Regions from separate parts of the Paenibacillus pabuli genome, predicted to be linked through region 1. Evidence: riboswitches for the same ligand, from Rfam matches in the RefSeq annotation. Region 1 holds a riboswitch; the other holds the start of a gene.
The links. Region 1 has a riboswitch for cyclic di-AMP ahead of ABGV42_RS30865 (C40 family peptidase). Riboswitches for the same ligand answer to the same signal wherever they lie in the genome.

Region 1 (4,324 bases):
CAGCATCCAAAACAGAGCAAGACGAACTAATAGCCCCAACAAATTTCTCTTAGGATAAAGCTTACATAATAAAACAGGTTAATATTTAAAAACTACTTTATCAAGATATAAACAGTCATTTTTTAGTGGCTGTTTTTTTCATGATATGACGAAGAGGCCCGAACCATTCCCGAGAGGGAAGGCAGGGGCCTCTTTGCTGTGTATCTCATGATCCTTATTTCTTCTCAGCCAGCCACATCGCGATATTGGCAATTTCCTCGTCCTTCAGTTTGTCCTTGAAGGATGGCATGCCACCTTTACCTTTGACAATCGTAGAGTAGATTTTCTCCAGATCATCCTTGCTGCCGATGTTTGCTAGAGCAGGTCCTACGCCACCTTGGAGCTGATCTCCGTGACAGGAAATACAATTGGCTTTGACCAGTGCTTCAGCCTGTCCGGCATCCATTGTCACTTCCGGCATGGTTGGTTTGGCTTCTTCAGCCACTTCTTCTTTCCCTGGAAGCGTAAACATTAAAACAATAGCCAAAGCGCATGCTGCAAAAAATACCCCGCTCATGATCCATTTGTGCATCCCTTATGTCCCCTCCAGAATGAAAGATCATCTAAATTGAAACTGTCCATATCATTATAACGGAACCTGTTATGACATCATAGCATTTTGTGGTAATTTTTTGAACTAATCACATAAACGGGTATGAAATTTTCTGTATTGCGGGTCTGAAGGTTAACGAGGTCCCTCATATACCATGCAATAAAAAGGCTTCAAGCCGCTCGGTGTCTGTCGTTCATAGGTATCCTGGGTAACAAATCCGGCCTTGAGGTAAACTCGAATGGCTCGTGCATTCCAAGTGAGCACTTCGAGATCGATCTCATGGGTAGGGTTCCGCCGAATGGCTTCCTTCACGATCGCAGAGACGAAGGCAGTGCCCTGCCCTTGACCACACTGTTCGGGATGCATGCCAAGCCCGATCCGTGTCACACCTTCGAGCGGAAAGAATTGAGCAAATCCGCAGAGCTGATCCTGCTCTCCGAGTACAACCGCATATTGCTCTTGGCGAAGCTGCTTATCGCCGAATTCAACTTCCAGCGCCTTCATCTGTTCCCAGGGCAGCCAGCTATAGATGTTGTAGGGTGGTTCATATGTCCAGCTGCAGATCAATTCTGCATGTTCTTCTTGCATCGGCACAACGTGAAACGTTACAGAAGCTTCATCCATACCACTGCACGCTCCTTTCATTGTGAACAAGCTACTTTAGTCATACGCTGAGGGTCTATCACATATGTCATTTCATATTTAATCCTGATTTCACTCTACAAAAGAGGAGGGCATTTGGCAAGGTTTAGCTCCCTGAAAAAAAAGTGAAACAAAAGATCGGGGAATTCCGTTTATATTATAGTAGGATGGGTAAAAACATCATAAGGGCATGGACGAACAAGCACAAAAAAACCGCCGGATACATTCCTGCGGAGAATGTACCGGGCAGTTGATTTATGCTTCGTTACAGTATGATGTTGCTCAGCTTGTCCCTAGTCGAGGGCCAGTGACTCATATGCGTCCGTGCTCATAATCCGTTTAGCGCCAACATAGCGGTTGGCCCAGTAGTTCTCACTCAAAGAACTGATGGTAACCCCTTTGGAAGACGAGGAGTGTGCAAACTTCCCTTCCCCCACGAAGATGCCTACGTGTGAAACCCCTTTACCCGTTGTATTGAAGAATACCAGATCGCCTGGTCTCATTTCCATGCGAGATACGGAGTCGCCCATGTCGAATTGGGAACTGGATTGACGAGCCAAATCGATGCCCAGCTTTTCGAATACATACCGTGTGAATCCAGAGCAGTCAAAGCCGTTAAGCGTTGTTCCACCACTTTTGTATGTAGTTCCCATTGCTGAATCAATTACTTTATCCATTTTTGAATCTGCGAATGCGCTGCCTGCTCCAAGCGATAGAGCGAATGTTAAGCTAAGTACAGCTGCTGTTAATTTCTTTTTGAACAAGAGATATACCCCTTCCAACGCCTGCGAGGTTAGCTTAAGGATTCGGTTGAAGGTCCCCTATGATCCCTCTGTAGCAAGATCAATTCACCCATAACTGGTTCCCCCGCTTCCCAGGTGCCAGGAATTTGGCTATGCTAGTTGTGCACCTGCGAAATCAAGAAATGACGATTTAATTTTAAGTAGTTACAATTCATAAGTTAAAGATTACAAAGTTGTTACTAAAAACTCACTGCGATTATTGTAACAGAGGAGTAAAGCTTTGGCAACGTTTAACAAGAAAATTAGCAAAAAAAACCTCGACCTTTGACGGGGAAAGGTCGAGGTTTGCTTTTGTGAAGCGTAAACATGGACACGAGTTTACACGAAGATGGTAACAATTTTTAGGTGGATCATTACACTTTTTAACCTTTGGAAGACTTGGACTGCCACAGACGAAAATGAGCGCATATCTTCCAAATATCTAGTAAACATCTGGCGAGCGGATAGGTTTGTTGCAGGATCAGACCCATTAGGCCCGTCAAGAGCCAAGACGCAGAGGTGAAGGCCCCGAAGATGAGCAGATGGATTGCTCCCAAAACCAACGCGATCCCAATGACAGAAACGATATGACGCAAGGCAAGAAATAGAGCGTGAAATGTACCACGGATCCCGCCCTGACCCTCTGGGGCTCCCGCCCCAAACTGCATATAGAGCAAGGCATGGTGTATAATCCATCCATATACGATCCATCCAGCGACATATGGAATGCCTGGCAGCAGCAGCTGCAGCGAATGGAATCCATCGAGAAAGATGCCATACAACTTGGGGACAAGCCAGTACGCAGGCAGCAGCAATAACAGTGTTTTAATGAAATGAAGCAGCAGCATCGGTTTCCACAGTGCCTTGATCCCGCGTATAAAAGGAATACGCTCTTCCGTATGATTGAAGTGTTGTAATGAATAGATCAGCCCTGCCTGGATGAGAGGAGTGATCAGCATGCGGAGCAGGAGCATGGCCCCCAGTATCCATAGATAGCGATGAACCTCGGGATGTGTAGACAGACTCAGCTGGCTTTCCATTTTGAATAAAATTGTACTAAGCTCCCCGGCGTCAGGTTCCGGATAGCGCAGCAGCAAGGGAACGACAGCCGATTGCACCATTCTATAGATGAAGTAACCCCACACCAGCTGATAGAGAAACAAAAGTGCCGCAATGAACATATGCTGACGAACGAGAAACCAGCCCTCACGTATTTTTGCTTTCACTGTCTCCACCTCACCATGACAGACCTCCGAATATAGCTTCTATAAGTTTGGTTACACTCATGCTCCAGCGGAACTTGGACGGCTCATACAGACCCGCCTTCAAAAAGTTGTTCATATGACGGTTCTCCAGTACAACGGTATATAACGGATCGGTCATTGCCCAGGATACAGGCGAGCTGTAAGTTAACTTGTACGTAATTCGACCGTTACTGCCATCCCATTCCTTGGCGACAATGTGTCCATCTTCAAAAACAATGCGAACGGGCACCTTCTCGTAGTCGCTGCCTTTCTTCAATAATGTTACCGATGACTCGTACAATGTCTGACCGTCTTTTTCTACAGGCTTGACCTGGATATTCTCCACGGCGAAGTCGGCCATGCCGTCCCCATATACATATTGATTAAAATAATCAGACCAGGACGTACGGGTCACCTGTTCCACGACCTTTTGAAAATCAGTCGAAGTGGGATGTTTGAACCGATATTTTTTTACATAGGTTGAAAGAATGCGTTCCATCGTTTTTGCGCCCACTTGTTGTTCGATGCCCAGCAGCACAAGCTTGCCCCTGGTATAGACATTGGCTGCATAATGATTCTGGGAATCAAACTTCCAGGACTCCTGTGTAAGTGAGGCGGGAGAAGTAATTAAGCCGGATTGAACCGGAAGGTTGGGGATAAGTCCGTATTCCTGCTCCATCAGTTTGTCTTCTGCGTAAGAGGTGAACCCTTCATCCAGCCAGGCCTCCTCAAATTCATTGCTGGCAACCATGCCGTAGAAGTACTGATGTCCGATCTCGTGCACAACCGTGCGTTCCAGATCGTAACCTGGCGTAGTGTCGTCGGCACCGAAGGCTGTAACTAAAGTAGGATACTCCATGCCGCCTGCTCCATTGCCCATTTTCGGGGGAACAACAATGGAGAGTGTGGAATACGGGTACGGACCAAACCACTTGCTGTAATTGGAAAGAGCTGCTTTGGCCGCATAGAAGTAACGTTCCTTCAGATCCTGGTGGGCCGGATCCAGATAGAGCTTGATTCGTACGCCTGGAACATTGGGAGCCGAGAAGGGTTCCTCCGCATAA
Region 2 (4,324 bases), on a different contig from region 1:
TTACCAAAAAAAATCATAAAACACGATTCGAAGCCACCCAAAATCTACTATTTTACATCTTTCGTCCGGCTTAAATGATCATCGAGCAGCTTTTCTGCCGTCAGTACGATCTCATCGATCTGCATACGCGTAATGGCGTCAAAATGAATACCCATAATAACGGTGACGGTCACCTTGAGAGAATTCGCAGCCTTTCGTGCCAGACGCTCACATAATTCTTGTTCCTTGTGCCCAGGAATATGGACTGCAGTTCCCACCACGCGTTCTCTTTCGGGATAAAAGGTCGCCACAGCTCCTATATGAGCTTTCCCACCCGTGACCAAAAATATCTGATCTTCTCCAGCTTCAATGACCTGCAAACGAACCGACTTCAAATCATAAGTATTCATCCTAATCCACCTGTCCTTTGTGTGTATATGTAATGGTGGAATTATGAGTGTTATCGGTCAGATTGGACAATGAAACTTCTCACACTATGCATAATGAACCATCACCCCGGGCATACCAAAGAGAACGCCATTTGACAAAGGAGGCTATATCATGCGTATTCGCCTCATCGCATTCGCCATGTTGATCCTTGTTTTTCTAAGCGGAAGCTATACTTCTGGGCAGCTGCTGGCTAAACCCGTTCCAGAGAGTACGCCTGCTGCAAAGCCTGACCTATCTGAAGATGAACAGCTGACGCTCGGTCAGCTAAGGCAGAAATATGCTGATACTTTCAAAACCAATGGACCTTCAACCCGACAGGTGGCATTGACTTTTGATGATGTGCCTGATCCGCGCTTCACACCGCAGGTACTGGATATTTTGAAGAAATATAATGTAAAAGCGACTTTTTTTATTGTTGGCAACCGAGCTGAGAAACATCCTGACCTCGTCAGACGGATCGTTAGGGAAGGTCACATTGTTGGAAACCATAGTTACAACCATCCTGAATTCAGTAAGCTGTCTTTAAATGCTTTTCGCAAACAAATTCTACATACCGGTGACATTATTCGTAAACTGACCGGGTACACACCGAAAATGATTCGTCCTCCATACGGAGACATTAATGAGAAACAGCTGCAATGGGCCGCAAGACAACAATACAGTATTGTTAACTGGAATGTGGATTCGCTGGATTGGAAAGGCCTAAGCAAAGAGCAGGTTAAGCAAAATGTTTTATCTGCAGTCAAGCCAGGCTCCATCATTCTTCAACATGCGGGAGGCGGCGTGGGTTCAAATCTGTCCGGTACCATTGGGGCACTTCCGGAGATTATTGATGAACTGCGGTGCAGGGGCTTCAATCTGGTGACTCTGGACGAAATGCTGCAATTGCCGAAGAGCAAATAATACAGGGCATAGTGGATAGTAAACACATCTTAATCATGAAACTAACAATCTTATTTTTTGTTAAAAACAAAGGGTACCCTTATTTCACGTTAAACGTGTCATAAAGGCACCCTTTTATTGGCGATGATACTTATTTTAAAATATAAAGTTCAACATCCTGAAAACCAAAAGTGCTCACAGACTTCTGACTTCCAGGAATGAAAATATCAATCCGTTTGCCTTTGATCGCCCCGCCGACATCACGTGCAGTAGCCACAAATGCCTGCTTAGGCAGCCCCGGATGGGAGTGACCTGTAACAAGAACCTTCGTCCCCAGTGGGATCACACTCGGATCTACTGCGATCGTGCCGAGTTCAAGCGGATTACCGAAGTAATCTACAGCACCCCATCCACCATTTTCAGAAGCGGCCGAAGAGTATGCTGTTGCTTTCACTTCAACAGCCTTACTGTAATCAAACGTTTTGCCCCAAGCTTGAACGACTTTCTCGTCAGCATTCACATCAAGGCTAGCTGTCGTGATCGCCTTTGCTTCGGAAGAGCTCTTGGCAGCTGGAGCAGCCGAGGCCGTATTTGTTGTTTTTCCTGGGATCGTAATTTTCAAACCACCATAAATGTTGTAAGGCGAAATATCATGGTTAGCTTTGATAAGTGTGCTCAGTCCAACCCCATATTTTTTCGACAAGGTGTAGAAGGTATCCCCCTCTTTGGCCACGTGAACAGAATCAGCGTGAGCTGGAACGGCCTGAATGAGCATTGCTGCTGTCAGCAGGGCTGCTGCTGTTTTGGCTATTGTTCTCTTCTTAATCATGGTCTTCCTCCCTCATTGTGCCTGCGAAGTTAGTTGTCGGATTCGGATGGAGGAAACCACCCTATAGGTTGCTGTTACATGCGTATTGCGTTATGTACCCCTAATTCACCCCAAGCAGCGTGCGTATCGATCTTCCCCTTCACGGCCTGCATCATTACATCCTCCGCACTTCCTCCTCAGGAAGTTTCGGCAGGAACAATATATCACAATTCTGTAACCAGGGTCCGTAGTAAATGTTACCAACTGTTTTAAACAACTCATTATACAGCTTTAATAATAAGGATTTTTTCAAAATCTGGAGTGACTATGCAGCTTTGGAACAATGACAGAAACGTTACTTTTAAGACAGTGGATACTTATCCACACAAAAAAACAACCCTGCTAACCATAAAGTTAACAAGGCTGTTTGATTTCGTTTTTGTTAGTCCATCCAATATGATTAACTGGCTGATCATGTTCAACGATTATGACAAAACTTTACCGAGGAAGTCACGCGTACGTGGATGCTTAGGCTGACCAAATACTTCATCAGGTGTCCCCTCTTCCACGATTACCCCGCCATCCATAAAGATGATGCGATCTCCAACTTCACGGGCAAAGCCCATCTCGTGGGTAACGATAACCATAGTCATGCCGCCTTCAGCCAGGCGCTTCATCACGTCGAGTACTTCACCGACCATTTCAGGGTCAAGTGCAGAGGTTGGCTCGTCAAACAGCATCACATGCGGCTGCATCGCAAGGGCTCTCGCTATGGCAATCCGCTGCTTCTGTCCACCAGACAGCTGACTCGGATAAGCATCCTTTTTCTCCAATAACCCAACGGTTTTGAGCAAGTCTGCTGCGATCTGCTTCGCTTCCTGTTCAGACTGCTTTTTGACCTTAATTGGGGCAATGGTAATGTTTTGCTCCACGGTTTTATGCGGAAACAGATTAAAGTGCTGGAACACCATCCCCATTTTTTCCCGAGTTGCATTAATGTTGTGTTTGCGGTCCGTGATGGATACCCCTTCGAAATTAATCTCACCGGAAGTAGGCTGCTCCAACAGGTTCAGACAGCGCAGGAATGTACTTTTACCCGATCCTGAAGGACCAATCACGACAACGACCTCGCCCTTGCCAATTGAGACATCTATGCCTTTAAGTACTTCGTTTTTGTCGTAGGATTTGTGTAATTGTCTAACGTCTATCACTTGCACTCAACTTCCTTTCCAGTCGACCCAGCAGCTTGGACAAAATGAATGTCAATACAAAGTATATAGCTGCTGCAATAAGGAACGGATTCATTCCTTGGTACGTAATGTTTTTGACTACACTTGCCTGATACATGATATCAACCATACCAATGACCGAGATAATGGAAGATTCCTTGATGATGGTTACGAATTCATTACCGATGGCAGGCAGCACTGCTTTGAAAGCCTGTGGCAAAATAATAAATCTCATTGCGGCGCCTCTACCCATCCCAAGCGAACGGGCTGCTTCGAGTTGACCGCGGTCAACCCCTTGAATTCCCGCACGGAAGATTTCTGCAAGGTAAGCACCACTGTTGATGGAAAGTGTTAAGATACCCGCCTGAAGAGGCGAGAACGTAATGCCAAATGTCAGGGCCAGACCATAATAAATAATCATCAACTGAACCAGCATCGGCGTACCACGAATGACTTCGACATATGCCGTACCAATCCACCGCAAAATTGCAGTATCATGCATCCGGAACATGCAAATGATCAAACCGATAATTACCCCGAAGATTACGCCGAGTGCAGACAATAAGAGCGTATATCCAACGCCTGTCGCATAGAAGCTTTTGTACTGCCAGAATACTTCAAAAATATTTGGCGATTTGACCTCACGGTCTGCCATTAATTGACTGGCTTCAGTTACCATCTGCTCAATCTTATTTTCGCTTTTCAGTCGTTCAAGCGTACCATTGACTGCATTCAGCAATTCAGTATTGCCTTTGCGGATTCCGATCGCTGCTGCTACCTGCTCTTCATCCGGAACTGCAGGAGCAAGTCCGATCATATCATCCAAATAACCTGCGGCCACCGTATCTTCAACAATTGCAGCGTTAATGCGTTTAGTTTGCAGCTGAAGCACAATGTCCGAGATTTTATCAAGAGAAGTCAGCTTGGCTCCAGTAATCTTCTGTCCGATCGTTTCCTGAATCGAGCCTTTCTGTGC

Region 2: it holds a riboswitch for cyclic di-AMP, as region 1 does, so the genes downstream of both, ABGV42_RS03035 (3D domain-containing protein) here and ABGV42_RS30865 (C40 family peptidase) in region 1, are expected to answer to the same signal.

Annotation. Positions count from the first base shown of each region.
Region 1 covers NZ_JBDOIO010000005.1:915,444-919,767, forward strand. The annotation lists gene ABGV42_RS30855 (c-type cytochrome) at 215-571, opposite strand; gene ABGV42_RS30860 (GNAT family N-acetyltransferase) at 725-1,216, opposite strand; gene ABGV42_RS30865 (C40 family peptidase) at 1,528-1,998, opposite strand; cyclic di-AMP (ydaO/yuaA leader) riboswitch at 2,002-2,139, opposite strand; gene ABGV42_RS30870 (hypothetical protein) at 2,400-3,242, opposite strand; gene ABGV42_RS30875 (M1 family metallopeptidase) at 3,253-4,324, opposite strand, start outside.
Region 2 covers NZ_JBDOIO010000003.1:152,988-157,311, reverse strand. The annotation lists gene ABGV42_RS03045 (hypothetical protein) at 48-389, opposite strand; gene ABGV42_RS03040 (polysaccharide deacetylase family protein) at 541-1,332, shown strand; gene ABGV42_RS03035 (3D domain-containing protein) at 1,463-2,140, opposite strand; cyclic di-AMP (ydaO/yuaA leader) riboswitch at 2,143-2,342, opposite strand; gene ABGV42_RS03030 (amino acid ABC transporter ATP-binding protein) at 2,605-3,330, opposite strand; gene ABGV42_RS03025 (ABC transporter substrate-binding protein/permease) at 3,317-4,324, opposite strand, start outside.